Linked DNA regions of Pararhizobium sp. A13. Each later gene encodes a partner of the first gene's protein in a complex. Links are inferred from orthologs where the notes say so. Each region holds a gene or a part of one and is shown in the gene's direction. Other genes may lie near its edges.

Region 1 (15,772 bases):
TGCCTTCCGGGCTTTTTCTGTTACTGCATTTTCCTTAAATCGGAATCGATTTAAGGAAAATTATGCAGCAGATCAAAGCGTTACAGCGTCCTTTGCGCGTCTGAAAGACGCGCGGCGCTGTAGCAGACGAACAAGGGCACGCAAGCGTGGAAGACATCAGCGCCGTCGAGATCATCGCACCGAATTTCAAGCGCCGCCTTTCCGGCGTCACCTCGACGATCATCCAGCTTGTTCCGATACAGCGCGCGCTCGGCCAGAAGGTGGCAACGCTCGGCCCCGGCTTGCCGGCTGATTTGCCGCATATCGGCTATTCCGCGTTGCTTCGGCTGTGGGGTCGGCCGAAAAACCGGGCGCTGCGGGTCTGGCATGCGCGCCGCAATGTCGAAATGCTGCCAGCGATCGTGCTGCGCGATATCCTGCGAATGAAGCTCAAGATCGTCTTCACCTCCGCCTCGCAGCGCAAACATTCGGGCTGGAGCAAGTTCCTGATCCGCCGGATGGACGCGGTGATCGCCACCAGCAACCGCACCGCCGCCTATCTCGAGGTCCCGAGCACAACGATCATGCACGGCATCGACACGCAGCGTTTTTTTCCCGGCAAGGACAAGGCCGCGGTGAAGGCCGTGCTCGGCCTGCCCGCTGACAAGAAGATCGCCGGCTGTTTCGGCCGGGTGCGCCATCAGAAGGGTACGGATCTCTTCGTCGACAGCATGATCGGCCTGCTGCCGCAACGGCCGGACTGGATCGCCATCGTTGCCGGTCGCGCCACGCCAACGCATGTTTCGTTCGAAAATGAGCTGAAGGAAAAGGTCAAGCGGGCCGGTCTCGCTGACCGCATCCTCTTCGTCGGCGAGCATACCAATATTCCGGATTGGTACCGGGCGCTCGACCTGTTCATCGCCCCGCAGCGCTGGGAAGGTTTCGGGCTGACGCCGCTTGAAGCGATGGCGACAAAGGTTCCCGTCGTGGCGGCCGATGTCGGCGCCTTCCCGGAATTGCTGGTGACCGGTGCGGAGGAAACCGGCATCCTCATTCCGGCAAACGCGCTGACGGAAATGTTGGAGGCCGCCGCCGTGTTCATGGACAATCCCGAACGGGCGCGGCTGGCCGGCGAACGCGGGCTCGCCCGCGCCACCGCGACGTTCAGCATTCAGGGCGAAGCGTCGAGTATCGGCGCCATCTACGAGGCGCTTCTGACCGATACGGTTTGCGGTTGATCGCCTCAAAACCTTCCTGCGCTGCCGGCCCGTCATCCGCCCTATTGGGAACCTTCCCCCCGTCAGACCGGGAGAAGGAACAAGCGGCAAACTCCGGGCAAATCCCCTCTCACCGCTTGTGGGGAGAGGGAGAGGGCTAGGGTGATGGGCATTGGCCATACCATAACGGGGCCATTCAACCGGAAACCGTAATAAATCTAAGGCTTGCGCTTGAACAGTTCGAGATAGGCGTTGGCGACCGCCTCCTCGGAAAACTGCCCCATCAGGGTCTCGTGGCCGCCCAAGGCGACGCGATCGGCGAGATGTCTGTCGTTGATCAATCGTTCGATCGCCCGGCTGAAACCCTCGGTATCGCCGATATCGACGAGAAGGCCGTTTTCACCGTCACGCATGAACCAGGTCGGTCCCTCCGAACGGCTGGAAACGACCGGCTTCTGCTGTGCCCAGGCTTCGAGAATGACGTTGCCGAGCGGCTCATGGCTCGACGGCATGACGAAGATATCGGCGGCCGCCACGTAAGGGCGCGTATCCTTCTGCCAGCCGAGGAACCGCACGCGGTCGGTGACGCCGAGATCGGCGGCGAGTTTGCGGACATTCTCCATCTCCTCGCCATCGCCGGCAAGCCAGAGATAGACGCCCGGCAGCTTCGCCACCGCTTCCGTCAGCAGCGCAAAACCCTTGCGCGGCACAAAGCGGCCCATCGACATGACGACCGGCGCGTTTTCCGGCGTATCGACGCTTTTGCGGTCGATCGGCTTGACCCGCTCGGTATTGGTGAAGTTGGATATCACCTCCACACCGCGCTTCCAGCCGATCCTGCGCACATGTTCGCCGATCCCCGGTGTGTTGCAGACGAGCACGTCGGTGTTCTTGAAATAGCTGAGATTGGTCGGGTAGTCGCCGAGCCGCGAGATCTTGATGCAGCCCTTGTAATTCGGCATCAGGCGGCTTGCCCGGGTTGCCCAGGAAAACAGCGCATCCGGCCTTTCGCGGCGCGCCAGGTGCTTGACTTTCAAAGGCAGCAGGATGCGGTCCGGCGACAGGTTGCGAAAATTACTTTCGATCAGCCGGGCATGCGGCTCGATGTCCTTGCGCCACAGGCGGTTCGGACGGATGACGGCGGTCTGCTCGACGCCGCGCCGGGCAAGCGCATTGACGAGGTGGACGAAGAAGCGCTCGGCGCCGCCGTCCTTGCCGAAGTGATAGTGCATAACCTTCATGCCGTCCTCATTTGCCGCGCCGTGCGCGCTCCATGTCGTCGAAATTCGGCCGGCGCTTGAGCGCATGCCGCTGGTAGATCTTTGCCGCCGTCAGAAAGGCGTACATGCCTCCGGTCGCCGCCTCGATGAAGCCGGGAAAACCGCAGCGCCAAAGGCCGTTGCGGAAATAGAGCCGCAGGAAATAGAGCGGCGGGCTGAGGATCATCTTGTAGGCGCGCGGCGGCTTGCCGGCCGTAAACTGCTGGTCGGCCTTCAGCGTCGAATATTTGTTTTCCTTGAGGATCTGTTCGTCGATAACAAGCGGCCGGTAGTGCAAGAGGCTTCCGGTCGCCGCCGCCTCGACCTTGCCGTCCGGCACGATGCCTTCGTGGACCTTTTGGGAAAGATCGTAGGCGCCCCTTCCCTTGCGGATCAGCCGCAGGTTCTTGCGCTCGCGCACCTTGTCCGGCGTATAGCCGTAGCCGATCAGATAGGGTCGACGGGCAACACGCCAACCGACTGTATCCTCCGGCGCCTCAAGAAGCGACGGGAGCAAAGCCTGCAAGGGTTGGTCCAGCCGCTCGTCGGCGTCGATGTTCAGGCACCACGGCTCTCCGCACTGGTCGAGTGCGAACTGCTTCTGTCCGGCATAGCCGCGCCAGGCTTCGAACAGGAAACGGATCGGCCAGCCCTTGTCGATATAGGACTGCACCAGCACCGCCGTGCCATCCGTGGAGCCGGAATCGACGATGACGATTTCCGCGCAGGCTCCCAGGCTTTCGATGCAATTGCCGAGATAGGCTTCCTCGTTCAGGCAGATGATGAATGCGGAAATCGGAAGCTTCGATGGCATGGAGGAGTGCCCTTCAGGCCGCGCGGCCGAAATGGGAGGTCTTGCGGTTATTGCTCAGCATGACGTAGCCGCGGCTCTTCAAGTTGGAAACCAGCGCCGCGATCGCATCCTCGCCGACGATGTGCGGGTGCAGTTCGACGATGATGTCGGCGACGTTTTTCAGGTCGACAGCCAGCAGCTGGATTTCGGCGCCCTCGACGTCCATGATCAATGCAGCAGGATCGTGCTTTGCAAGAACGTCGGAGAGAGCCTCGCTTTCGACCACGATCTGCTTGTCGTCGCGCTTGCGATCGTAGAGGCTGGAGGAGATGATATTGTCACTCTTGAAGAAGGCGATCGGTGCGCCGTCGATGGTGACTGCGCGCATGGTAAGGTTCGGCGTCATGCCGTTCAGGCCGAAATTCCGCCGGATTGTCTGCTCGAGATCGGGATTGGCCTCATAGCAGAAGACATTGGCTTCGCCGCAGATGCGGGCGGCAACCAGGCTGACGAAGCCGATGCCGGTGCCGATTTCAAGCGTGCGCATGCCGGGTTTCAGAATCTTGCCGATCAGGTCGCGCTCGGTGTCTTCGTAGACTTCGCGAAAGATCAGTTCCCGGACGTTTTCAGGAATATGACCGACGGTCGTGTCGATCGCAACTCCGCCCAGCCGGACGGTGCGCACGTTGAACATATACCGGAAGCTCTTGCGCAGCGATCGCAGCAGTCTTTTCAAAACACCTGATCCTATCGTGATAACCGGAGACACCCACACGGAAGCGACCTAGATCTCTATGAGAGCAACATCCTTGACCTGCCGGATGGTCAGCATCGTGCGCACGGTATCCACATTCTCCGTGGCCGTTAGCTCCTCAATAACGAAATCCTGAAACGCTGCAAGGTTTTCGGCCACGCACTGCAGGAGAAAATCGGATTCGCCCGAGACCATCCAGGCCTCGCGCACCAGCGGCCAATTGGCCGTCTGCTTGGCAAAGGCCTTGAGATTGGCATCCGACTGGTGCTTGAGGCCGACCATGCAGAAGGCAACCAAGTCATAGCCGAGTGCCGGAGCATTCAGCAGCGCGCGATAGCCGCGGATGATGCCGGCCTCCTCCAGCTTGCGCACACGCCGCAGACACGGCGGCGCCGATATGCCGACCCGCTCAGCCAGCTCGACATTGGTCATCCGGCCGTCGTTCTGAAGCTCGCGCAGAATCTTCATATCGATTGCATCAAGTTCGACGCGCATCACCATGGTTGAGCTTCCCGTTTCTGTTCGATCGGCCGCTTGCGGGCCGCTTCCTGTTATTGCCCGCGGTACTTCAAAAGCCGCGCCGGGCTGCCAACGTAAATTCCATAGGGTTCGGTCTTGCCTTTGACCACGGCGTTTGCACCGATGACGCAGCCTTTGGCGATATGCGAGCCGCCCAAGATCTTCGCGCCGGCACCGATCCAGACATCGTCCTCGATCACGATGGGCTTGGCGACGACACCCTGCATCGTAATGGCTTGGGAGACGTCGTCATAACGGTGATCGAAGGAAACGATGACGACATGGGCGGCGATGCGGACATCATTGCCGATCCTTATGCCGCCGAGACCATAAAGGATACTATAGGGATTGATCGACACGTTCGAACCGATTTCGACCGTGCCCTTCTGCGCGTCGATGAAGCCGCCTCTATGGATCTTGAACCGGTCGCCGATCACCACCCGCCCGCGGTAGGCATCGATGATGGCGCCCTGCTTGATCCGGGCCTTGCGGCCGACACGCAGATATCCGGGCAGCACAAGCCCGCGAAGGAGACAGTAATAATGCGAAAGCGATCCGATGCGCACGGCCGCTAAACCTCCGCACGAGGGTCGGCAGACCAGACCGAGTGCATGAAGCCGCGCTCGATCAACTGTTCCGGCGATGAATATTTCAGCGTATTTTCATAGACGAAATCGAGTTCGCCGCTGGCGGCCACCGTGTCGAGGACGCGCTGATACTCGCGCGCGCCGCCGAAATACTGCTTGTCTTCCACGGCCTGACGGGTTTTCTCGTGATAATCGGCAAAGAACTTGAAATGCAGCAGCACACCGGAGATCGGCGAGAAATTGCGGTCGAAGGGCAGCGGCTGATGGATGCTGACGCCGAAGCTGCAATCGTCGTCCCAGTACATCAGCGGATATTTCATCATCTCGGCTTCGGCCGCAAACTTGCGCCGCCGCGGACCGCCGGCAAGGCTGAGGAAACGCTTGGTCTTCTCGATGACGTAGCCGCTGCCGTCAACGCAATCGGCAACGTCCCAGGGCATGGCATCCGTCGAACCGTCGAAGGCAAAGGCGCTCACCTTTCCGCCGGGATACATGTCGATCATCGGCGCTGCGAACCGGCGTACGCCGAGGCTTTCTAGCCGGGCGATCAACTCCGGCAGCGGCCGTTCGAAACAGCGATCGTAGACGAGGTACTCATCGGCGTCGATGTTGAGATACCAGCGGTTCTTGCCGTAGCGGGCAAACAGGGCTTCGCGCCACAGCTTGCCGCGCCTTGCCTCGCGATAGCGCACACCCGAGGTCCAGACGTCGACGTCGGGCTCGGCGCAGAGCAACTCGCGCGTACCATCCGTCGATTGATCGTCGACGCAGATGAAGCGGGTCACGCCCAGCCGGCGATAGTGCGCAAGCAGCGAGCGCATGAACTTGAGATCGTTATGTGCCAGGAAAAGCAGCGGAACATCCGCGCTCCGCAACGGCCGGAAGGTGGCCGGCGACAAAAGCGACAGCGGCACCGCTTCGGTTTTGCTCTTTCGCCGGGATGCGACACGACGGCTGTCGAGCCAGGTCCCGAACCGGTGAAAGAGCGTGCGGCCGTAGTCGAAATCGCCGGGATTGCGAAACGGATATGGGGATTGCCGCTTGTTCACTGCCAGTTCTGTCCGATCGGCCGTTGTCATAAGTCTTTCCGGTAACACGTATTAGGATTAAAAAACGAGAGCGTCTGTGCATGCCATGCACAAAAACCTCGCCAAACCGGGGCAACCGGGCAACACATCTGTGTGTATCAACGGCACTGCCCTTGAAACAGGGCCGCGGGAATCCCTAGACTAAGAGGCAATTTCTCACCATATGACGAAGTCGGGGCGAAACTATACCGTCCCTGCGATCGAAGGACCCGGCTCATGACTGCCCGACACACCAAAGTTCTCATCATCGGCTCAGGCCCGGCTGGTTACACCGCCGCCATCTATTCGGCGCGCGCAATGCTCAATCCGGTTCTGATCGCCGGCATGGAACAGGGTGGCCAGTTGATGATCACCACCGATGTCGAGAACTATCCGGGTTATGCCGATCCAGTCCAGGGGCCGTGGATGATGGAGCAGATGCTGAAGCAGGCCCAACATGTCGGCGCCGAGATCGTCAATGATCTCGTCACCAGCGTCGATGTCTCGGTGCGGCCGTTCAAGCTCGCGACCGACAGCGGCACCGACTGGACGGCCGACGTCCTGATCATCGCCACCGGCGCCAAGGCCAAATGGCTCGGCATCGAGAGCGAGGCCACCTTCCAGGGTTTCGGCGTTTCGGCCTGCGCCACCTGCGACGGCTTCTTCTATCGCAACAAGGACGTGATCGTCGTCGGCGGGGGCAACTCGGCCGTCGAGGAGGCGCTCTATCTTGCAAACCTTGCCAAGACCGTGACGATCATTCACCGGCGCGACAGCTTCCGCTCGGAAAAAATCCTGCAGGAACGGCTTTTCGCCAAGGAAAACATCAAGGTGATCTGGGATCACGAGGTTGTCGAATATCTCGGCAGCCCGGCCAAGCCACCGATGCCGGCTTCGGTCAACGGCGTCAAGCTGCGCAACACCCGTACCGGCGAGACGAGCGAAATGCCCATCGACGGCGTCTTCGTCGCGATCGGCCATGCGCCGGCGGTCGAGCTCTTCAAGGACAAGCTGCGCCTGAAGCCGAACGGCTATCTTTGGACGGCCGCCGATTCGACCGCCACTGACGTGCCCGGCGTCTACGCGGCCGGCGACGTGACGGACGACATCTATCGCCAGGCGGTCACGGCCGCCGGAATGGGCTGCATGGCGGCGCTCGAAGCGGAAAAATATCTGGCGGGCCATATGCCCGTCGCAATTGCGGCCGAATAGAAGCCGCAAACAATTGGAGCGGGAATCCTCGCTCCTGAGTGGGAACAGACAATCAGCTCTCTGGCGGGAAACAACGAGGCCGTTTTCCGCCACGAGCCTTTATGGGGGGCTCCATGCCGCTAGACTGGGACAAACTGCGCATTTTCCATGCGGCGGCGGAAGCGGGATCTTTCACCCATGCGGCCGACAAGCTGCATCTCTCCCAATCGGCCATCAGCCGCCAGGTGAGCTCGCTCGAGCAGGATGTCGGCATCAAGCTGTTCCATCGCCATGCCCGCGGCCTGATCCTCACCGAACAGGGCGAAATCCTCTATCGCACCGCCCACGAAGTGCTGATGAAGCTCGAAAGCGTCAAGGTCCAGCTGACCGAGACCACCGACAAGCCGAGCGGCAAGCTGCGCATCACCACCACCGTCGGTCTCGGCCAAGGCTGGCTCACCGACAAGGTGCAGGAATTCCTGTCGCTCTATCCGGAAATGCAGGTGCAGCTGATCCTCGACAACGAGGAGCTGGACGTCAACATGCGCCATGCCGACTGCGCCATCCGGCTGCGCCAGCCACAGCAATCGGACCTCATCCAGCGCAAGCTCTTCACCGTGCATATGCATGTCTATGCCGCGCCGTCCTACATCAACAAATACGGCGAGCCGCAGTCGATCGACGATCTCGACAATCACCGCATCATCACCTTCGGCGAGCCTGCGCCGAACTACCTGCTCGACGTCAACTGGCTGGAGATCGCCGGGCGCGACTCGGACAATCCCCGCCCCTCGCATCTGCAGATCAACAGCCAGACCTCGATCAAGCGCGCCTGCCTGCTCGGCATCGGCATCGCCATGATGCCCGACTATATCGTCGGCCGCGATCCCGGCCTCATTCAACTGCCGATCGGCGCCGACATTCCGTCCTTCGACACCTATTTCTGCTATCCGGACGAGATGAAGAACGCGGCAAAGCTGAAAGTCTTCCGCGATTTCATTGTCGCAAAGGCGCGCAACTGGAATTTCTAGAGCCGCCTTCGCAGTTGCACAAAAAATGTTCTCTACATTCCTTCTAGACAAACTACTGTTTTAACTCGTTTTTTGCCAGCGCCTTAATAACCTCAACGGCATAAGCGATTTAAATCGCTTGAAAAATTAGCAGGGCTGCGTCCGGCACATGGCTGTCATGCATATTAAATGATTGAAGTTCGCCCAAAAAACCATCATATCGACTGCAGCTGATGCAGTTTGGTGGCTTTTTTCCTCCCAGTGCCACCGCAGCAGCTGTTCCCCTCTGGAGGTTTAATTACCTTCATAACTATAAAGGGCCCAAGTTTTCTTGTGGCCCTCTTTTTTTGCCTTGATTTCAGGCACATCCCTAAAGTTGCAATTTTTCCTCGGCGCTGCGGGTTGAAATCCGGAAACCACTTTCCCATATCCAATCCAGCTGATGCAGATGGTGGTCTTTTTTCCTCCCAGTGCCACCGCAGCAGCTGTTCCCCTCTGGAGGTTTTTGACCTTCACACCTAAAGGGCCCGGTTTCTCCAGTGGCCCTCTTTTTTTGCCCAGAATTTCCCCTTCACAGAGTCGTGACTTGAATATCGGAAAATTCCGATCTACATATCGGAATATCGAGATTTAGCGATACAGAGCCGATCGATGGACAGGGACGAAATCCTGAAAGCACTGGCACATCCCAAACGGATCGACATGCTGGGCTGGATGAAGGAACCGGAAGCGCATTTTTCCGACCAGCATCATCCGCTGGACATGGGCATCTGCGCCAGCCAGTTCGAGCGCTGCGGTCTTTCGCAGTCGACCGTCTCCGGCCATCTGGCGATCCTGCAGCGCGCAGGTCTCGTGACCACCAAACGCGTTGGCCAGTGGATTTTCTACAAACGGAACGAGGAGACCATCCAGGCGTTCCTGAAAGACATTGGCAACACGCTCTGACGGCGATCCGCCCGCCAGCCCTTATCCTCCCAGGATGACTAACCCCGCAACAAACGAAAAGGACTTCCCATGACTTCCCTCTTCGACCCGATCAAGATCGGCAACATCGAGCTTGCTAACCGCATCGTGATGGCGCCGCTGACGCGCAACCGCTCCCCGGGCGCCGTTCCGAACACGCTGAACGTCACCTACTACGAACAGCGCGCCACCGCCGGCCTCTTGATCACCGAAGCGACTGCGATCACCCATCAGGGCCAGGGTTATGCCGACGTCCCCGGCCTCTACAGCAAGGAAGCACTGGACGGGTGGAGGCAAGTAACTACCGCGGTGCACAAGGCTGGCGGCAAGATCGTCGTGCAGATGTGGCATGTCGGCCGGATCTCCCACACCTCGCTGCAGCCGAACGGCGGCAAGCCGGTGTCGGCCTCGGCCATCCAGGCAAAATCGAAGACCTATCTGATCAACGAAGACGGCACGGGCACGTTCGCCGAGACCTCCGAGCCCCGCGCGCTCGAGCTCGCCGAAATTCCGGGCATCCTCGAAGACTACCGCAAGGCGGCCCGTGCGGCCATCGAAGCCGGTTTCGACGGCGTCGAGATCCATGCGGCCAATGGCTACCTCATAGACCAGTTCCTGCGTTCCGGCTCGAACGTGCGCACCGACCAGTATGGCGGACCGATCGAGAACCGTGCCCGCTTCCTGTTCGAAGTTGTCGACGTCATTGCCAAGGAAATCGGCGAAGGCCGCACCGGCATCCGCATTTCGCCGGTGACGCCCGCCAATGACTCGTCCGATCCGGACGCGCAGACGCTCTTCACCTACGTCGTTGAAGGTCTCGCGAAATACAAACTCGCCTATATCCACATCATCGAAGGTGCGACCGGCGGCCCGCGCGATTTCCAGCAGGGTGACAAGCCGTTCGACTACAAGGCGTTGTGCCAGGCCTATGAAAAGGCGGGCGGCGAAGCCGCATGGATGACCAACAACGGCTACGACCGCGAACTCGCCATTGAGGCCGTCGAGCAGGGCAAGACCGACCTCGTCGCCTTCGGCAAGCCGTTCATCGCCAATCCGGACCTGGTGCAGCGCCTGAAGGACAAAGCGCCGCTCAACACGCCGGACCAGGCTACCTTCTACGGCGGCGGCGCCAAGGGCTATACGGACTATCCGCTGCTTGAACAAAAGGTCGCGTGAGCCTTCACCCTCCCCTTGAGGGGGAGGGTCTGCACGCAGTGCCGGGGTGGGGTGACCCACGGTGCTCACCTCACGATCACCCCCACCCGCCGCCTCGCTGCGACCTCCCCCCTCAAGGGGGAGGTGGGAACGCCCTCGCCGAGCGTTCCACGGCATGATTCATCGAGGATGGCTGTGATGCGGGCCGATCCCGCATGTCGCCGAAATTGCGGCGGCGGAACTCGCCAATTGCGCCTGGGCAGTCGGCAATTCGGCATGATTTACCGGCTGTACAACGCTGTCATCCCGGCCTAGAGCTTCGGCAAACTGCTGGAGAAACCTGATGCACCTGCGCGACGCCGAAGACGCCGATCTGCCCGCAATCCGAGACATCTACAACGATGCCGTGCTGAACACGACGGCGATCTGGAACGACACGCAGGTGGACCTGGAAAACCGCGCCACTTGGCTGGCCGCGCGCCGGCGGCTTGGGTATCCGGTACTGGTGGCGGTCGCCGACGATGGCACGATCGCGGGCTATGCCTCCTTCGGCGACTGGCGGGCCTTCGACGGCTATCGTCACACGGTCGAGCATTCGGTCTATGTCGAGAAGAACCAGCGCGGCGGCGGCATTGGCAAAATGCTGATGCTGGCCCTGATCGACCGCGCAGCCGCCTGCGGCAAACATGTGATGGTCGCCGGCATCGAGGCGAACAACGAAGCCTCGATCCGGCTGCACGAGAAACTCGGCTTCGAGATCACCGGCCAGATGAAGGAGGTCGGCACCAAGTTCGGCCGGTGGCTGGACCTGACCTTCATGCAACTGACGTTGCCGGACCACAGATAGACCATCTCCCGATTCTGCCGCATCGGTGCTATCAAGGGCCGTCGAGATGTTTGGCGGACGGGTCCCTGAGCGGATGAGGCACAAAAGACGGCGGCATGATCGGGCGAGGCTTGCGGCACCATTAACCGCAATCTTCAGCATCGTCACGATCTCAAGCCCGCCCGTCGCCTTTGCCCAATCGGAATGGCGCTCGCCACCCTGCGTTTACTCCGCGACAACAGCAGATACAACGCTCTGCGTTCGCGCCCACAGCTATAACCGCGACATCTGCACCGCGCTTGGGCATTTCGCCAAGACGAATGCCTTGCCGCCCGATTTCTTCGCGCGGCTGATCTGGAAGGAAAGCCTGTTCCTGCCGGATGCCGTCAGCCCGAAGGGGGCCGAGGGCATCGCGCAATTCATCCCCTCGACGGCGAAGCTGCGCGGTCTTTCCAACAGCTTCGATGCCCTGGAAGCCCTGGGGAAATCGGCCGAATATCTCGATGACCTGCGCGACCGCTTCGGCAATCTCGGCCTTGCCGCCGCCGCCTACAATGCCGGTGAAAGCGGGCTGGAGACATTTCTGCGCACCGGCAACCTGCCTCATGAGACGCGTGCCTATGTGCTCGCCATCACCGCCCATCCGGTGGAGGAATGGAAGGACAATCCGCCGGCGACGCTCGATCTCAGGCTCGACAAGGACAAGCCGTTCTACGACGCCTGCACCGCCCTTGCCGACAAGCGCCGCCTCAAGGAAGTGGTGTTCGAGGAAGAAGGCACCTGGGCGCCCTGGGGCGCGCAACTTTCGGCACATTTCCAGAAATCCGTGGCCCAGCGGCTGTTCCTCGCCACGATCAAGCGCATGCCATCGCCGCTCAATGCGGAAAAGCCGCTGATCCTACGGGAGCGCAACCGGGCCTTCGGCAACCGGCTGCGCTATGCGGCCCGCATCGGTCGCGAGACAAGACGCGAGGCCGATGCGGTCTGCTCCGAAATCCGCAAGGGCGGCGGCGCCTGCATCGTGTTCAAGAACTGAGGCCTTACCCGGCCGCTTCAACAGACCCTGGCTTGCGCGGCGCCGGCAAAACCCGCTGCTGGACCAGCTGCTCCGGCGGCAGGGAGCCGAGCGCCGCAAGAGTCGCGCGGACCGCCTCGTCGATGGGGGTCCATGGCTCGGCGCCGATCACAGCGACCAGCCGGTCGTTCGGCATGCGCAACGGCTCCTGCCAGACATAGCGCATCTCCCGCAGTTCCTTCAACAAGGGCACGAAGGGCGCGAGGAACGGCATCGCCCACCACGGAAAGGCCCTGACCTTGAGGCGCGGATTGCCGGTGGCGCGGCGGATGGCAGCGACCATCTTCGTGCCATCGTCGTCCCAGAAACCCTGCATGTGATAGACCGCAAAGGCGGGCAGCGTTTCGCGGCGATCGACCAGCCGCGCCATCGTTTCGGCGACATCCGGCAGATAGGCCCATTGATGGCCGATGCCCTTCCTGCCGGGGTAGGTGACGGAGGTGATCGGCTTGCCGGCGGTGATGAGCCCCTGCGAGAACCAGCTGTTAGCCGCAACCGGGCCGAAGAAATCCCCGGCCCTGACCACGATCACGCGGACGCCGTCCTCTGACGCAGCCTGCAGGCGCCGCTCCATCAAGGCGCGGATCTTGCCCTTGGCCGTCACCGGGTTCTGCGGTGACTTTTCGTGCAGCAGCGGGAACGCGTCGGGGCCGAAATTGTAGATGGTGCCCGGCAGAAGCACCGTCGCGCCGGTGACCCTCGCGGCCGCAATCGTACTGTCGATCATCGGCAGCACCAGCGTACCCCAGTTGCGGTAACCGGGCGGGTTGACGGCATGGACGATGAGGCTTGCGCCCTCTGCAGCAGCGAGCACATCGGCGGCATCCATCGCATCGCCCTGCACCCATTCGAAGTCCGGGCTCCTTACCGCGGCCTTGGCTGCATCGCGATTGAGGGCGCGTATCGTCCAGCCGCGGGCCTTGAGGGTTCGGGCAACCGCACCGCCGATGCCGCCGGTGGCGCCGAGGATGAGGGCAATCGGTCTTGCTTTGCTGGTCATGTTTCGTCTCCTTGTCGATGAGACGATCCTGATCGCAAACGTGGCTAAACGGAATTGCCGAAATTTCTTTATCTGATATACAAAAAAGAATGAGCGAAATTGAACCCAGCTGGGACTTCTACCGCACCTTCCTGACCGTTCTGAAGGAAGGCTCGCTGTCGGCCGCCGCACGCGAACTGGGGCTGACGCAGCCGACCATCGGCCGGCATATCGACGCTCTCGAAGGCATCATCGGCTTCCAGCTGTTCATCCGCTCTCCGCAGGGACTGATCCCGACCGAGGCAGCACTCGACCTCAAGCCGCATGCCGAGCAACTCGCGGCCAACGCAGCGGCGCTGCTGCGGGCGGCGACCGGACAGGGAAAGACGGTGCGCGGCACCGTGCGCATCAGCGCCAGCGAGGTGATCGGCATCGAAGTGCTGCCGCCGATGCTTGCCCTACTCCACGATCGACACCCGGATCTTGTCATCGAGCTTTCCGTGTCGGATGCTGTGGAGGATCTCCTGCGCCAGGAGGCCGATATCGCCGTGCGCATGGTGGCGCCGGCACAGGACGCGCTGATCACCCGCCGGATCGGCGGTATTCCGCTCGGGCTCCACGCACACCGTCGCTACCTCGACCAGCACGGGACACCGGAGACGCTGGAGGATCTGCGAACGCATCGCGTCATCGGTTTCGATCGCGAAAGCGCCTTCGTGCGCGCCGTGCGCAAGCGCGTGCCGCTGCTCGATATCATGCGGCCGACGCTGAAATCGGACAGCAACCTCGCGCAGATGGCGATGATCCGCGCCGGCTGCGGCATCGGGGTATGCCAGGTGGAGCTTGCCAGGCGCGATCCGAACCTCGTGCGGCTGTTCCGCGCGGAGTTCGAACTGCCGCTGGAGACGTTCGTTGTCATGCACGAGACCATGAAGACGACGCCCCGCTGCCGCGTCACCTTCGATGCGCTGGTCGCGGGGCTGTTGGCGTATGTGGGAAAGTAGGCGGCTGCTCCTAAAGGTGTCGGATCTCGGCTGGTGTTGCGCCCCAATCGTTGTTGAGGCCGTCAAAGTAGGTAAGCGGCGCGCCCATCAGTTCGTCGATATCAAGACCGTCGAGGCAAGCGATGTTGATATTGTAATATTTGGCGCCGGTCATGTTGGGAACATCGACCCACTCGATCGGGCGCACACCGCATTGCCGGCAAAAGAGATGGTGCGCAACGCCGGTGTTGAACTGATAATCGACCAGGTCCGCCGCGCCGGTCAGCAGGCGGAACGCTTCCGGCCTGACCTTGACGGTCCAGAGGCGGATCTTCCAGCAAACCGAGCAGTTGCATTTCCCGGTGCCGAGACTGAGATCGAAATCCGCCTCGAAGCGGACCGCGCCGCAATGACAGCTTCCACGATAGGTTTTGAGCATTGCCGTTCCCCTCGCCGCATCTGTCGCGCGGCGCCCAGGACGAGGCTATCCGAAGAGAGCGGCGATGACCATCGCCTGGCCTGCGCGAGCGGGGAACAGGGCAGACCGGACGCCCCGGAAATCACCCCTGCGTAACGGCAGTTGAATTCGACGGATCGCCGACATCCCGCCGCTGTGCCAGCGCCTTCTCGGAAAACAACTTGTCGGTGGACAAGTCTTCAGCACCGCAGACGCGGTGCTGCTGGATTACCGGCACAAGGCCGGTAATGAGGGAAGAAAGGGATGCACCTTGAAAAACCGCGTGGCTCAGACATCATCCGCGAAAATGGAAGCTCAATCTGATTGAGGAAATGAATCCGGAGTGGGCGGATATTTCGCACTATCTGCACGGGTTGTGAATTGCCAAGGGGACGCGCCATTTTCCCGGCGTCAGCTGATATCGTCGATGAATCTACTGGAGAAGCCCTATCCTCCCCTCATTACCGGGCTTGTCCCGGTAATCCAGCCACGCGACGTCTGTCGCGTGAAAGGAGTCCTTGGCGCCGTAGACGCAGCGGGCTGGATTGCCGCCACAAGGGCGGCAATGAGGGAGGGGTTTGGCATTCCGGACACCACGGACCTTCGGGCATTCAACCGCTCTACCCAACAAAAAACCCGCCGTTTCCGACGGGCTCCTTGTCAAGGTCCAACCTTGCCTTACTTGCAGGCTGCACAAAAACGCTGGATGCGCTTGCAGGCTTCTTCCAGCTGTTCTTCCGAGGTCGCGTAGGAGATGCGGAAGTTGGGGCCGAGGCCGAAGGCGGAACCGTGGACGACGGCGACGCCTTCGGATTCGAGAAGCTCGGAGACGAAGTCTTCGTCGGTTTCGATGACCTTGCCCGAAGGTGCGGTCTTGCCGATCAGGCCCTTGCAGGACGGGTAGACGTAGAACGCACCCTCAGGAGAGGGGCACTCGATGCCCTTGGCCTGGTTGAGC
Region 2 (15,899 bases), 3.0 Mb from region 1 along the record:
GAGCATGTCGTTGGTCCCCAAAAGTCGATCGAGACTGTCTGCATCGGCCCCGAGGATGACATGGATCAACGCCGCCAGGATATTCTGGAAGCGGTTCTCTCGGCCGATGAAGGCAATGGCGTCATCATTCTGACGGATATGTTCGGCGGAACGCCGTCCAATCTGGCGATCTCCGTCATGCAGAGCGGCACCGTCGAGGTCATTGCCGGCGTCAACCTTCCCATGCTGATCAAGCTCGCCGGCGTCCGTGGCGAAAGCGACATGGACAAGGCACTCGTCGAAGCATCCGAAGCAGGCAGAAAGTATATCAATGTCGCAAGCCGTGTCCTCAGTGGCAAATAGCGAAGTGGCCACAGTGGCGCTTTCCCGCGAATTGCTGATCATCAACAAGCGAGGGCTGCATGCCCGCGCCTCCGCCAAGTTCGTCCAGACGGTGGAGGGCTACGACGCCGAGATCCATGTGTCGAAAGACGGCATGACCGTCGGCGGTACGTCGATCATGGGACTGATGATGCTTGCCGCCAGCACTGGCTGTTCCATCTCGGTCGTTGCCAGCGGCCGCCAGGCCCAGGAAGCCCTCGACGCCCTCGACGCGCTGGTGGCCGACAAGTTCGGCGAAGAGATCTGAGCTCTCTTCCGACCTCGAGACAAGCCTGTTTTCCGGTCAGGCCGGAACCGGGCAGTCTGGGGACATAAAGACATAAAGACTTCTTTATGTCCTGTTGCTCCTTTTCATGAATCCTGCTAGGTGAGAACAAACTTCTCGGCTCCTTGCCGAAGTTGCGAATTTCAGTGTGCCCTGCCCGGATCATAAACACATCAGGTCCCGGTGCATGGCCTCAAGCCCGGAGAGCTTCATGAGCACGACGAACGACTATCTCGTTGCGGATATCGGCCTTGCCGATTTCGGCCGCAAGGAAATCACCATTGCCGAGACCGAAATGCCGGGCCTGATGGCCTGCCGCGAGGAATTCGGCTCGAAGAAGCCACTGAAGGGTGCGCGTATCACCGGTTCGCTGCACATGACCATCCAGACGGCGGTGCTGATCGAAACGCTGGTCGCACTCGGCGCCGAAGTCCGCTGGGCATCCTGCAACATCTTCTCCACCCAGGACCATGCTGCAGCAGCAATCGCCGCCAGCGGCGTTCCGGTCTACGCCGTCAAGGGCGAGACGCTGGAGGACTACTGGACCTATACCGACAAGATCTTCCAATGGGCCGATGGCGGCGTCTCCAACATGATCCTCGATGATGGCGGCGACGCCACCATGTACATCCTGCTCGGCGCTCGCGCCGAAGCCGGCGAGGACGTGCTGTCGAACCCGACCTCGGAAGAAGAGGAAATCCTCGTCGCCCAGATCAAGAAGCGCCTTGCCGCCTCCCCGGGCTGGTTCACCAGGCAGCGCGACGCGATCAAGGGCGTGACCGAAGAAACCACCACCGGTGTCAATCGTCTGTACCAGCTGCATGCCAAGGGCCTCTTGCCCTTCCCGGCGATCAACGTCAACGATTCGGTCACCAAGTCGAAATTCGACAACAAGTATGGCTGCAAGGAATCGCTGGTCGACGGCATCCGCCGCGGCACCGACGTGATGATGGCCGGCAAGGTCGCCGTCGTCTGCGGTTATGGCGACGTTGGCAAGGGTTCGGCTGCCTCGCTGTCGGGCGCCGGCGCCCGCGTCAAGGTCACCGAAGTCGACCCGATCTGCGCCCTGCAGGCCGCCATGGACGGGTATGAAGTCGTGCAGCTCGAAGACGTCGTCTCGACCGCCGATATCTTCATCACCACGACCGGCAACAAGGACGTCATCCGCATGGACCACATGCGCGAGATGAAGGACATGGCGATCGTCGGCAATATCGGCCACTTCGACAACGAGATCCAGGTTTCGGCTCTGCGCAACCTGAAATGGACCAACGTCAAGCCGCAGGTCGATCTGATCGAGTTCCCCAAGGGCAACCGGATGATCCTTCTCTCGGAAGGCCGCCTGCTCAATCTCGGCAACGCCACCGGCCATCCGTCCTTCGTCATGTCGGCGTCCTTCACCAACCAGGTCTTGGCCCAGATCGAACTCTTCACCAAGGGTGAACAGTACGACAAGAAGGTCCACATCCTGCCCAAGCACCTCGACGAGAAGGTTGCCCGCCTTCACCTCGGCAAGCTCGGCGTCAAGCTAACGGAACTTTCGGAAGAACAGGCCAACTACATCGGCGTGAAGACGCAGGGTCCGTTCAAGGCTGAACACTACCGGTATTAATCCTTACCTGGATAATCCACAACATGTAGAGGCCGCGATCTTGACAGCAGATCGCGGCCTCTTTTTTTGCCTCGCCCTTTCCGACGATTCGCCGAAGGCGTATGTTTTTGGGACAATGATTCGTGACAAAGATGCGGTACAGACGCGTCGCGAATGGGATGTCTTGTCGTTTATGCGGCAAACAAACGGAGACATGCCGGACTGCAATCGAAATTGAACGAGGCCTGCCGTTGGCAGGATTCGATTTCGCACTACGTGGCGATTTGCAACCGGACTAAGGACCTTGCACGGGCTCCGCCGAAAGGTCGGGGCACGCTTCAAGGTATTGAATACACATGAGATCGTCCGTGATTCGGTTTTTCGGGTCATGGCATCCTATGTGATGCAAACGGGGAAGCATGCCATGGAAACAGGTCCTTCGAAACGCGCTGGCGGCCGGATTCCGTCCTTGCTGCGCCGGTTCATGGCGGGTTCTGCGCTTGCGATCTGCGCCTGCCCTGCCCTTGCGGCGGCCGAAGACATCTCCACGGCGAGCGTTTTCCACTCCTCCGAAGTCGTCACTTTTTCCGTCCTGATCGGGGTGATTTCGGCGGCAATGATTTCCGCCATCTGGCTGATCCGCCAGCGCGGCAATATCGAAACGGACAATCGCGAACTGAACGCCGCACTGGCCGACGCCAATCACAAGATTTCGCGTTTTCAGGCACTGATCGCCGACAAGAACCGCCGTATCGTCGTCTGGGAAGGCCTTTCGAACAAGCCGGAGTTCTTGGGACACCTGCCCGTCGAAACGGGCGCTCCGCAGGATGACCGCGACTTCCTCGCTTTCGGCCGCTGGATCAAATCCCAGTCTGCCTCCGAACTTGAAAAGGCCATCGAGCTTTTGCGCTCCAGCGCCCAGAGCTTCGATCTGATCGTTGAAACCACCCGCGGCGAAATCATCGAGACGCAGGGCCGTGTCTCCGGTGGCCGGGCTTTCGTCCGCTTCGTCGCGCTCAACAATCTGCGCGCCGAGCTTGCCGAGATGAAACTGGAGCGGGATCGCCTGCACGGATCGCTGTTGAGCCTTCAGACGGTGCTTGATGCGATCGATCTGCCGGTCTGGCAGCGCGGTGCCGACGGCGCGCTCCTTTGGGTCAACGAAGCCTATGCGGAGGCGGTCGAGGCCGCCGATCCGGGTGCTGCGGTGAAGGAAAACCGGGAGCTTCTGGCGACGGTGGCGCGCGAAAAGATCCGCGCGCTCAGCACCTATGATTCAGCTTATCGCGAAAAAGTCTCCACCGTCGTCCGGGGGAACCGGACATTCTTCGACGTGGTCGATGCCAGGAGCCCGGCCGGATCGGCAGGCATGGCGATCAACGTCTCGGATGTCGAGGCTGTTCGCGAAGAGCTGAACCGCACCCTGAAAAGCCACGCCGAGACGCTTGATCATCTGGCGACGCCCGTCGCCATCTTCGACGGTGGGCAGCGTCTGCAATTCTACAACCAGGCCTTCCAGCGGCTCTGGGATCTCGACATGGGCTTCCTCGAACGCAAGCCGGGCAATGGCGAGATTCTCGACCGACTGCGCGCTGCTGCGAAGCTGCCCGAACAATTGAACTGGAAACAGTGGAAGGAAAATGCGCTCGCCGTCTATCAGGCGCTCGACACGCAATCGGACCTCTGGCACCTGCCGAACGGCCAGACGCTGCGCGTTTTCGCAACGGCCCGTCCCCAAGGCGGCGCGACCTGGGTGTTCGAGAACCTGACGGAAAAGGTCGATCTCGAAACCCGCTACAATACCCTGGTGCAGGTTCAGGGCGAGACCATCGACCATCTGTCCGAAGGCGTCGCCGTGTTCGGGCCGGACGGGCGCATCAAGCTGTCCAACCCAGCCTTCCGCGCGCTCTGGGGCGTCACGGAGGCGGAAGCCAAGCCTGGCACGCACATCCGCGCCATCGAGCAGGTCTGCGCGCCGTCCTACGACCAGCCGGACGGTTGGAAGCGGTTCTCGCATCTCATTACCAGCTTCGACGACGAGCGGCCGTCCTGCCAGGGCATCCTCGAACTCCGCACCGGTCTCATTCTGGATTTTGCCGTCATCCCGCTGCCGAATGCGCAGACGATGCTGACCTTCGTCAACATCACCGATAGCGTGCGCGTCGAGCGGGCGCTGACCGAAAAGAACGAGGCGTTGCGGATGGCCGACCATCTGAAGAACGACTTCGTCCAGCACGTCTCCTACGAACTGCGTTCGCCGCTCACCAACATCATCGGTTTTGCCGATCTTTTGAAAACGCCCGCCTTCGGCGCACTGACCGAGCGGCAGGCGGAATATGTCGATCATATCTCCACCTCGTCCTCATTGCTGCTCACGATCGTCAACGACATTCTCGATCTCGCGACCGTCGATGCCGGCATCGTCGAGCTCGACCTGTCGGAAGTCAACCTGACCGACTTCCTCGACGAAGTCTCCCTTCAGATGGCCGATCGGCTGCAGGAAAGCGCCGTGACGCTGCAGATCGACACGCCCGACATGCTCGGCCTTTTCGTCGCCGACCACCAACGACTGAAGCAGATCCTCATCAAGCTCCTGACCAATGCCGCCAATTTCGCGCCCGACGGCAGCACCATCAGCCTGAGATGCCGCCGCGACGGCAGCGATTTCGTCTTCAGCGTCAGCGACAACGGCCCCGGCATCCCGCAGGACGTTCTCGATACCGTGTTCAACCGGTTCGAAAGCCATGGGACACACGGCGGCGCCGGTCTTGGCCTCTCCATCGTCGAAAGTTTCGTCAGCCTGCACCATGGCACGGTGTCGATCCGCAGCCATGAAGGCGAGGGAACGGAAGTGACCTGCCGCATCCCCTCGGGTGATCTTCCGAAATTCGCAGCGGCGGAATGATGCAGGACATCGCAATTTTCCTGAAAGACGAGGCCGCGACCATTCAGCTCGGCGAAGACCTGGCGCTGGCCTTGAAGCCCGGCGACTGCCTGGCGCTCTCCGGCGATCTCGGCGCCGGCAAATCGACGCTCGCCCGCGCCTTCCTGCGCGCCATGGCCGACGACGAGGCGCTCGAGGTGCCGAGCCCGACCTTCACCCTGGTGCAAAGCTACGACCTGCGCATTCCTGTTTCGCATTTCGACCTCTACCGGCTGGCAGATGTGTCCGAACTGGACGAACTCGGCCTCGACGAAGCGCTCTCGGACGGTATCTGCCTGGTGGAATGGCCGGAAAACGCGCTCTCGGCGCTGCCGAAAACCCGACTGACCGCGACCTTTTCCCACCTCGATGACGGCCGCCGCGTCACCATATCCGGCGATACGGTGGCCTTGGCGCGGATCAAGCGCAGCCTTGCGATCCGTTCCTTCCTGCAACACGGCGGATATGGAGAGGCAAAGCGCCGGCATCTGAGCGGCGATGCGTCGGCACGCGCCTATGAGCGGATTTTGATCGCGGGGCAACCGGTGCGAATCCTGATGGATTCGGCCCGCCACAAGGCCGGGCCGATCCTGCAGGATGGCAAATACTACCAGCAGCTCGCCCATCTTGCCGAAGACGTCATTCCGTTCGTTGCAATTGCCAGCGACATTCGGGACAAGGGATTTTGCGCGCCCGAGGTTTACGAAAGAGATCTCGACGCAGGCATCCTTCTGATCGAAAATCTCGGCAGCGAGGGTATCCTCGATGCGGATGGACAGCCGGTCGCCGAACGTTATCTAGAAAGTGTTCGCGTGCTCGCGCATCTGCACGCGCAGCCGGTAACACGCGACATACCCCTGTCCGATACCATTACGCACCACATACCCGATTTCGATCGTACGGCAATGAAGATCGAAGCCAGCCTGCTGATCGACTGGTATCTTCCGTGGAAGCGCGGCGAGAAGGCCTCCGACGCCGAGCGTGCCGCGTATTTCTCGGTCTGGGATAGACTGGTCGATCTTCTCGCCACGTCGGAAAAGAAACTACTGTTACGGGATTTCCATTCGCCGAACATCATCTGGCGCGCTAAGAACTCCGGCTTCGACCGTGTCGGCATCATCGATTTCCAGGACGCGATGATCGGCCCGACAGCCTATGACGTGGCATCCATCACACAGGATGCGCGGGTGACGATCGAGCCGGACCTCTGCGGCGAGATGCTCTCGCTCTACTGCACTGAACGCCACGCTCTCGGCGGTTTCGACGAGGCAGCGTTCCGGCGCGACTGGCATCTGATGTCGGCGCAGCGCAACTGCAAGCTCGCCGGCATCTGGGTCCGGCTGATGCAGCGCGACGGCAAGCCCTTCTACATGAAGCACATGCCGCGGACATTCTCCTATCTTCACGTGGCGCTCGAACATGAAGCGCTCGCGCCCTTGCGTGATTGGTGCATAAAGGCTGGAATCCTTTAAAACCGAATCAGCGGTCAGGACTTCAGTGGATTACGTGCCTATGTCCATCAAGAATGCCATGGTGCTCGCGGCGGGGCTTGGCACCCGGCTGCGGCCCATCACCGATACCATGCCGAAACCCCTGGTGCGCATCGCCGGGAAGCCGATGATCGATTACGTACTCGACGCGATCGAAGGTGCCGGCATCGAGACGGCGGCGGTCAACGTCCACCATTTCGCCGACCAGATGGAGGCGCATCTGAAGGACAGGCACCGGCCGAGAATCGTCATCTCCGACGAGCGGGATGCGTTGATGAGTTCCGGTGGTGGTCTTGCCAAGGGATTGAAACTGCTCGATGGCGGTCCGGTCCTCGTCATGAACGCCGATCTCTTCTGGATCGGCGAAAAGCCGGACGCACCGTCAAATCTTGAGCGGCTTGCTTCCTTCTTTGACCCTGAAACGATGGACATGGCTCTGCTCTGTGTCCGCAACGAGGATACGACCGGCCACAACGGCAAGCTGGATTTCGCGCTTGATCCGCAGGGCCGGCTCTCGCGTTACAGGGAGGGCATGGAAAACCCCGTCGTCTATGCGGGCGCGATCGCCATGCACAGCAGGCTCTTTGCCGACGCCCCGGAAGGACCTTTCAACCTCAACATCTATTTCGACAAGGCGATTGCCAGAAACAGGCTTTTCGGCATCCTTCTCGAAGGTCACTGGCTGACCGTGGGCACGCCGGAAGCAGTCGGCGAGGCCGAAGAGGCGATCAGACGCTTCCAGACGGGAGCATGAGGACATGGCGGAAACCGTTTCCAACGTTTTCACCATTCCCCCTGGCCTTCCCTTCCTGAAGACGCTGGTCGAAAAGCTGTGCTCCGGCGAATTGGTGCCCGGTTTTCGCTATGCGGAAGCCGATCCGCTGGCCCTTGCCGGCATCACGATCTTCGTGCCGACCCGCCGCTCGGCGCGCGTCTTGCGCTCGGAACTGGTCGATAGCCTCGGCGGCCGCTCTGCCATCCTGCCAATGATCCGGGCGTTGGGGGAAACCGACGACGACAGCGGCTTCTTCGACGCGGAAATCCCGGCGATCCTCGATCTGGCGCCGCCTTTGACGAACACCGCCCGGCTGATCGAGCTTGGCCGCCTCATCCTCGCCTGGCGAAACCAGCTTCCGAAGGCCGTGGTCGATGTGCACGCGGAAAGCCCGCTGATAGCTCCCGCAAGCCCCGCCGACGCGATCTGGCTCGCCCGCAATCTCTCCGAGATCATCGACGCGATGGAAACCGAAGAGCTGGATTGGGAGGCGCTCGACAAACTCGACGACGCCGACCATGCGCTGTGGTGGCAGCTAACGCTCGAATTCCTCAAGATCGCCCGCACCTACTGGCCGCAGCGACTGGAGGAGCTCAAGCAATCCTCGCCCGCCCGCCACCGCAACGCCATCCTCGAAGCCGAGAGGCAGCGTATCGCCGACGGAAAAGTCACCGGACCGATCATTATCGCCGGGTCGACCGGCTCTATCCCCGCGACGGCCAGTCTGATCGCCGCGGTGCAAAAACTGCCGAATGGCACCATCGTGCTGCCCGGTCTCGACCGGACGATGGGCAATGCGGAGTGGATGATGATCGCGCCGGAAACGGCCAAGCTGGCCGGTGATCCGGCAAGCCGCAGCCATCCGCAATACGGCTTCTTCCGCTTGCTGAACCGCATGGGCATCGACCGCCGCGATGTCATGCCGCTCGGCACAGCGGACGCTGACCTCGATTATCGCGCGGAGATCATGTCCCATGCCCTCCTGCCGGTTCAGGCAACGAGCGGCTGGACAGCCCTTCGCGGCGCCGTCGATCAGGCCCAGCTTACGGACGCCTTTAAGGATGCCGCGCTGATCGAGACGGCCAATGAACGCGAGGAGGCGACGGCGATCGCTATCGCCCTTCGGCTCGCTCTGCACGGCAGCGAGGAAAGCCAGGCCGCACTGATCACGCCCGACCGAGACCTTGCCCGCCGGGTGGCGGCCGAACTCCTGCGGTTTGGCATCGAGGCCGACGATTCGGCCGGTACACCGCTTTCGGCGACCGGCCCCGGCAGCCTGACGCGGCTGCTTCTCGAGGCCGCTCTGCGGCCCGGCGATCCGGTTTCGATCACCGCCCTGTTGAAGCATCCGCTGGCGCGATTCGGCCTACCCACGGATGTCATGAACACAACGGCAGAGACGCTGGAACTGATGGCGCTGCGCGGCGGCACCGGCAGCGCCGATATTTCCGAACTGGTGGTTCTTCTCGACGAGGCGCTCCAGCGCGAAGGAAACAAAAGACATCTGCCGGAATGGCGCAGCCGGATCGACGAGGCGGCGATCGAGCGGGCCCGCGATCTTGCCCGGCGCATTGCCGCCGCTGTAGAACCGCTGGCTGGAACGCTGGTGCGCCATCACAGAACCGGCCGGGGTCTGACCGCGGCCTTGACGCTTGCCGAATGGGCAGAAAAAACCGGCGCAGCGCTCGAAGCGGCCACCGTCGACGAACGCGGCAGTCTTGCCGGTCTCTGGTCGGGTGAAGCCGGCGAAGCCCTGGCGACCCTTTTTCGCTCCGTCATCGACACCGACGGCCAGATGACCGCCGACGGACCCCAATGGAGCGACATCATGGAGGCGCTATCGGCGAGCGAGGCGATAAAGCCGCGTTCCATGCGCCATCCCCGCGTGTTTATCTTCGGCGCACTGGAATCCCGTCTGCAAAGCGTCGATCTCGTCGTTCTCGGCGGCATGAACGAAGGCACCTGGCCCGGGCAGACCGCCAATGATCCTTTCCTGTCGCGCACCATGAAAACGTCCATCGGCCTGGAGCCGCCGGAGCGGCGCATCGGCCAGCTGGCCCATGATTTCCAGATGGCTTGCGGCACCCGCAAGCTCATCCTGACACGAGCGATGCGCAAGGGTGCCACGCCGACCGTCGCCTCGCGCTGGTTGCAACGGCTTCTCGCCGTCGGCGGCCGCGATTTCGCGGCAAGGCTTCGCGAGAACGGCAGGGATTATCATCATTGGGCGGGCATGCTCGACCAGGGCGTTACGCAACCACTGGCGACCCGCCCGGAGCCGAAACCTTCGCCGGAGCTGCAGCCGCGCAGCTATTCCTTCAGCGAGGTCGCCCGCCTGCGACGCGATCCCTATGCTGTCTATGCCAAGCGAATCCTGCGCCTGCAGCCGATCGATCCCTTCAACCGCGATCCGGGTGCGGCCGAGCGCGGCACGCTCTATCACAAGATCGTCGAACGCTTCGTCCGCGCCGATCTCGATCCCGCGTCACCGGACGCGGCGCAGGAAATGAGCCGGCTGATCAACGAGGCCTTCGACGAACAAGCGCTGCCCGCCCATATCGACGTCGTCTGGCGACCGCGCTTTGCCGCCGTTGGCAAGGCCTTCATCGAGTGGGAAATCGCTCGCCACGCCGATATCCGGAAATCCTACACCGAGCTTTATGCCTCGATGGAGATCGGCGTCGAGGACATCAAGCTGACCGGCATTGCCGACCGTATCGACATTCTCGGCGACGGCAGCGCCGTGATCGTCGATTACAAGACCGGCTCCAGCCCGTCGGTCAACGAGGCGCGTGCGCTGCTTGATCCGCAACTGGCGCTCGAAGCCGCCGCGCTCAAGGCGGGCGCTTTCAAGCACGCGGGATCACGGCATCCGCAGTCGCTGGTCTATGTCCGCCTGAAACCCGGCGAACGATTTAAGCCTGAGGAAGTCAACAACGAACACGCCAAAACGCGCGCCAACGTCGAGACCAAATCCGCCGAGCAACTGGCCGGGGAATCGCTCAAGGAACTGGCGGGGCTCCTCACCGCCCTGATGAACGGCAAACACGGCTTTGCCTCACGCGTGATTGTGCAGAAAGAGCGCGATTACGGCGGCGAGTATGATCATCTTGCCCGCGTTGCCGAATGGGCGACGGCGGAAGGCGAGGAGGATGCCAATGAGGGATGACGATTTCGGCCCTCTCGAGCCTTCGCCTCAAGGGTGGCTCGACTGGACGTCCTCCAAGCAGGCGCTTGCTTCCGATCCCGCCCGCTCGGCCTGGGTGTCGGCCAACGCCGGCTCGGGCAAGACGCATGTGCTGACGCAGCGCGTTATCCGGCTACTCTTATCCGGATGCCGGCCGTCTGCCATTCTCTGCCTGACCTATACCAAGGCTGCCGCGTCGGAAATGTCCAACCGAGTCTTCGAGCGATTGGCCGAATGGGTGACGCTCGACGACGAGGCGCTGGATGACCGGATTGCGGCGATCGAGGGCGCGCGGCCGGATCTGCTGAAACGCCAGGAAGCGCGGCGCCTGTTTGCCCGGGCACTGGAAACGCCGGGCGGACTGAAGATCCAGACGATCCACGCCTTCTGCGAGGCGCTGCTGCACCAGTTTCCGCTCGAAGCCAACGTTGCCGGGCATTTCTCGGTACTGGACGACCGTGCTTCCGCAACGCTTCTTGCCGATGCCCGCCGCGCGCACCTCACGGCGACGGCAAGCGAGGATGACCGCGAACTGACGGAAGCCTTTGCGACCGTTCTCGATCTCGCCGACGATACCGGGCTCGAAAAGTTGCTGACGGCAATCGTCGCCAACCGCACCGCCATTCAGGCATTTCTGGAGGATGCCAATCTTAACGGTGGCATCGACCCGGCGCTTCGAACAGCGCTCGATCTCGGACCGGACGAAACGTCCGAGACAGCGATAGCCGGATTCTGGCCATTGAAGGGTCTAAACGGCGCAACGCTTGAGCGCTACATCGGCATCGCGCTTTCGGACGGCGGGGCGAAGGTTGCGGAATTCGCCGACGGTCTTCGCGCCGTCGCCAAGCTCGCCGATCCCTTGCAACGCTTCAACATGCTGCGGGACTTGTTCTACACCCAGAACGGCAAGATCAAGGCCGATTCGGTCTTCATCTCGAAACCGGTCCGCGACAAGGCACCAGATCTGGAGTCTCTTGTCCTCGCCGCCCGCGATCACATCGCCGCCTCCATGGATCGTCTTAACCTCGTCGCCGTGTTCGAGGCGACGAAAGCGGCACTCACCCTCGCTGACCGGCTGAACGGCGATTACGAGGACATCAAGAAAAGCCGCAGCCAGCTCGATTTCGACGACCTGATCAACCGCACGGCGGCGCTGCTGTCGCGCGGCGATGTCAGCCGCTGGATCCACTACAAGCTCGATCAGGGCATCGACCACATTCTGGTCGACGAGGCGCAGGATACGAGCCCCGTGCAATGGACCATCATCCAGTCGCTGGCGGAGGATTTCTTCTCCGGCGAAACGGCGCGTGCTGGTAACCGTACGATGTTTGCCGTCGGCGACGAGAAGCAATCGATCTACTCCTTTCAGGGTGCCCGGCCCGAACGTTTTTCCGACGAGAGCATCGAGACGGAGCGGCGCGTCCGCGACAGTGGCAAGGCCTTCAGCCCGATCCGGCTGCAGCTCTCCTTCCGCTCGACCGAGGACGTTCTGTCGGCCGTCGATACTGTGTTCGAAAATCCGCTGCACGCGCGCGGGCTCAGCGCCCGGCAGGATGCGGTCGTGCATGCCTCCAACCGCATCGGTCACCCCGGTCTGGTCGAAGTGTGGGATGCGATCGCGCCGGCCGACAGCATTCAGGAGGATGACTGGACCGCTGCCTTCGACGCTACACCCGAGGATGCGCCGGCTAACATTCTTGCCCAACGTATCGCCGCCGTGCTCGCCGATTGGATCGGCAAGGAAACGGTGATCGAAAAAGGTATCAAGCGGCCGATGCAGCCGGGCGACGTCATCGTTCTCGTGCGCAAGCGCGATGCCTTCGTCAACGCTCTCACCCGAGCCTTGAAAACGCGCCGCAACATTCCGGTTGCCGGGGCCGACCGGCTTGTTCTCACCAACCACATCGCCGTGCAGGATCTGATGGCGCTTGGACGCTTCGTGCTCCTGCCGCAGGACGACCTTTCGCTCGCCGCCCTCCTCAAAAGCCCGCTGTTCAATCTGGGTGAGGACGACGTCAGGGATCTCGCGGTCTCCCGTCCGCTGTCGGTCAGCGTCTGGCAACGCCTGCAGGAATTCGGCGCCGACGAGGGCGCGCGCTACACAGGTGCCCTGCAAAAGCTGCAGCGATACAGGGCATTGTCGCGCACGCTGCCTGTCCATGATTTCTACGCCCGTATCCTCGGTCATGACGGCGGCCGCGCCGCTTTCCTCGGCCGGCTCGGAACCGAAGTCAGCGATATCCTCGATGAATTCCTGACCTTTGCGCTCGATCACGAGAAAAACGGGCTGCCCGGCCTGCAGGCCTTCATTTCCGGTCTCGAAATGGAAGCGCCGACGGTCAAGCGCGAGCAGGACAAGGAGCGCAACGAAGTGCGCATCATGACCGTGCATGCCGCCAAGGGGCTGGAGGCGCCGGTGGTGTTCCTGGTCGATGGCGGCGGCAAGGCTTTTAATTCGCAGCATGTCTCCGGCCTGCGCCTGATCCAGCCGGACAATCGCAACGCAGCACTGCCGCTTCCTGCCTGGCGGCCGCCGGGGGCGGCGTCCAACACATTGATCGACGCGGACACCGCTCGGCTGAAGACCGCCGCCGAAGAGGAATATCGCCGGCTTCTCTATGTCGGCATGACGCGTGCGGCAGACCGACTGATCGTCTGTGGTTATCAGGGCAAACGGGCCAATCCCGAAAGCTGGCATGCCATGGTCACGACAAGCCTGTCCGGGGACGAGTGCGGTCGCAGCACGCCCAAGACATTCACGGCGGGCAATCAGGAATGGACCGGCTATTCGTGGCAGGCTTCATCCGCCGCTCGCGACCTGGAGACGCAGGACGCTGTCAAGGAAGCTGCAGATGTCCGGCCAGTGGGCCTGCCCGCCTCCCTTCTGCAGCCCTTGCCGCCGCAACGGCACCTGCCGCGCCCGTTAAGCCCCTCCGGCGCGGGTGTCATCATTGACGAGGACGATGGAGCCGCCATCGTCGGTTCGGCGTTGTTCTCGCAAAAAGCCGGCGCCAACAGGTCTCTACTACGGGGTGCGATCCTGCACCGCTTCCTGCAGGTGTTGCCGTCGATCGCGCCCGAGGAACGGCACGCCGCCGCCGAGCGCTACCTGGCTCGCTCCGTGCCCCGCTGGTCGGCAAGCGAGCGGCAAGCGTTGACGGCTTCGGTGCTGAGCGTGATCGAGCATCCGGAACTCGCCGCACTGTTTTCCGAGACGAGCCGCGCGGAAGTGTCCGTGATGGGCACGTTGACGCTCGGGACGCGCGATTTCGCCGTTTCCGGCCGCATCGACCGGCTTGCAGTCTCCGGCAACACGGTCATTCTCGCCGATTTCAAGACCAACCGGGAAGTACCCGCTTCGCCGGAAGACGTACCCTTCGTCTACCGGGCGCAGCTGGCGATCTACCGCACTCTTCTCGCGCCGCTCTATCCCGACCACGCCTTTCGGTGCGCGCTGATCTACACCGAAGGCCCTGCGGTGCTGACTTTGCCGCGGGAGATGCTGGACAGGAGCCTTGTGGAGCTCTCGAAGAAGTGAGATACCGAATATTGAAAAAGATGCGTTCCGCTATCACATCTTGCCCAACCGTTCGAAGAACGCCGATTTCGAAACAAGGAGCAGCCTATGGCTACCGTAAAAGTCGATACCTCCAATTTTCAGGATGAAGTGCTGAATGCCGCCGAGCCGGTCATCGTAGATTTCTGGGCCGAATGGTGCGGCCCCTGCAAGATGATCGCCCCGAGCCTCGAAGAAATCTCCAACGAACTTGCCGGCAAGGTGAAGGTCGCCAAGGTCAACATCGACGAGAACCCGGAAATCGCTGCCCAGTACGGCGTGCGCTCCATTCCGACGCTCGCCATGTTCAAGGCCGGCGAAGTCTCCGACATCAAGGTCGGCGCTGCTCCGAAGACCGCGCTGTCGTCCTGGATTTCCAACGCAGCCGCTTAATTCCTGATTTTGGAACACAATTGAAAAAGCCCGGGAGACCGGGCTTTTTTGTTGATCGTGATCACTGGGGCGGGGTGCCGTTATCGGCAAGCACGTCGCCAACCAGATAGAGCGACCCACCGATCAGGATGCGCGGCGATGCCGGATCGTTCGAAAACATCTCTGTGATGGTCGCCAGCGCTTCGGCCACCGTCTCGAGCGGTGTTGCCTCGAAGCCGGCCACGCCTGCGTCGTCGGCGAGTGCCACCGCGTCGATCCCGGCATCCGAGCCGCGGATCGGCACGGTAAAGACCTGTTCGGCCAGCCCCTTGAAGGCCTTGAAATAACCGACCGGATCCTTGGTGTTGATCATCCCGATGATCAGGAACAGCGGACGAGGGTCGCGTTCCTCGAGATTGGCCATGGTTTCGGCGATGACTTGTCCCGCGCCCGGATTGTGTCCGCCATCGACCCAGATTTCCGCGCGCTTCGGCGCAAGCGAAACGAGCTTGCCGTCGGTCAGGCGCTGGAGCCGACCCGGCCATTCGACAGTCGTCAGTCCCGTTTCGATCGCCCCCTCGGTCAGATCGAAACCGGCAGCCTTGACGGCGCGGATAGCGGCGGCAGCATTGGCGTGCTGGTGGCGGCCCGGCAGGCGTGGCAGTGGCAGGTCCGCAAGTCCGAACTCGTCCTGATAGATCAACCGGCCGAATTCCTCATGCGCCATGAAATCCTGTCCATAGACGGAGACCGGGCATTTCAGGCGCTCGGCCGTCGACACCAGCAGGTCGCGCGCGGTGTCTTCCTCCTGATGGCCGATCACCACCGGGCAACCGCGCTTCATGATACCGGCCTTCTCCGCGGCGATCAGTTCGACCCGGTCGCCGAGATAGGCCTGGTGGTCGAGCGAGATCGGCATGATGACGGAAACGGCAGGCGTCTTGATGACATTGGTCGCATCGAAGCGGCCGCCGAGGCCGACCTCGATGATCGCCACATCTGCCGGATGTTCGGCAAAGAGCAGGAAGGTGACGGCCGTCAGGATTTCGAAAACGGTGATCTTCTGCCCGCCGTTCGCCTCTGCCACGCGGCGGACCGCGTCCGCCAGGACGGCGTCGCTGACCAGCGCGCCGCGCCCGCCCTTTTTGCCGATGCGGTAGCGTTCGTGCCAGTTGACGAGGTGCGGCGACGTATGCACATGGACGCTGAGACCGGCGGCTTCCAGGATGCCCCGCGAAAAGGCGGTGACGGAGCCCTTGCCGTTGGTGCCGGCGACATGGATGATCGGCGGCAGCCTGTCCTGCGGATTGCCGAGCGTGTCGAGCAGCCGCGTGATCCTGTCGAGCGACAGATCGAAGC

Evidence for each region.
Region 2: the proteins of trxB (region 1) and trxA are in contact, whole or in part, in a crystal structure (PDB 1F6M), measured with the Escherichia coli proteins. The link is inferred for Pararhizobium sp. A13 from one-to-one orthologs.

Annotation. Positions count from the first base shown.
Region 1 is NZ_CP149510.1:3,985,023-4,000,794, forward strand. The notes cover bases 5,555-8,399. They hold trxB (thioredoxin-disulfide reductase), read left to right. Parts: upstream 5,555-6,412; coding sequence 6,413-7,387; downstream 7,388-8,399. Other genes in these bases: WI754_RS19505 (glycosyltransferase family 2 protein), read right to left, coding at 5,555-6,187; WI754_RS19515 (LysR family transcriptional regulator VtlR), read left to right, coding at 7,501-8,397. In the rest of the region: WI754_RS19475 (glycosyltransferase family 4 protein), read left to right, coding at 147-1,217; WI754_RS19480 (glycosyltransferase), read right to left, coding at 1,415-2,437; WI754_RS19485 (glycosyltransferase family 2 protein), read right to left, coding at 2,445-3,269; WI754_RS19490 (FkbM family methyltransferase), read right to left, coding at 3,283-3,984; WI754_RS19495 (Lrp/AsnC family transcriptional regulator), read right to left, coding at 4,033-4,503; WI754_RS19500 (acyltransferase), read right to left, coding at 4,554-5,087; more of WI754_RS19505, read right to left, coding at 5,093-5,554; WI754_RS19520 (metalloregulator ArsR/SmtB family transcription factor), read left to right, coding at 9,028-9,321; WI754_RS19525 (alkene reductase), read left to right, coding at 9,391-10,515; WI754_RS19530 (N-acetyltransferase family protein), read left to right, coding at 10,838-11,341; WI754_RS19535 (lytic transglycosylase domain-containing protein), read left to right, coding at 11,415-12,356; WI754_RS19540 (NAD(P)H-binding protein), read right to left, coding at 12,361-13,395; WI754_RS19545 (LysR family transcriptional regulator), read left to right, coding at 13,485-14,378; WI754_RS19550 (GFA family protein), read right to left, coding at 14,389-14,796; WI754_RS19555 (pyridoxal phosphate-dependent aminotransferase), read right to left, coding at 15,493-15,772.
Region 2 is NZ_CP149510.1:1,010,640-1,026,538, reverse strand. The notes cover bases 12,928-15,899. They hold trxA (thioredoxin), read left to right. Parts: upstream 12,928-14,237; coding sequence 14,238-14,561; downstream 14,562-15,899. Other genes in these bases: WI754_RS04815 (folylpolyglutamate synthase/dihydrofolate synthase family protein), read right to left, coding at 14,623-15,899; addA (double-strand break repair helicase AddA), read left to right, coding at 12,928-14,150. In the rest of the region: WI754_RS04860 (PTS sugar transporter subunit IIA), read left to right, coding at 1-342; WI754_RS04855 (HPr family phosphocarrier protein), read left to right, coding at 311-628; ahcY (adenosylhomocysteinase), read left to right, coding at 858-2,258; WI754_RS04845 (ATP-binding protein), read left to right, coding at 2,662-5,142; tRNA (adenosine(37)-N6)-threonylcarbamoyltransferase complex ATPase subunit type 1 TsaE, read left to right, coding at 5,142-6,632; WI754_RS04835 (nucleotidyltransferase family protein), read left to right, coding at 6,673-7,404; double-strand break repair protein AddB, read left to right, coding at 7,409-10,594; more of addA, read left to right, coding at 10,584-12,927. UniProt on the Escherichia coli protein: Participates in various redox reactions through the reversible oxidation of its active center dithiol to a disulfide and catalyzes dithiol-disulfide exchange reactions.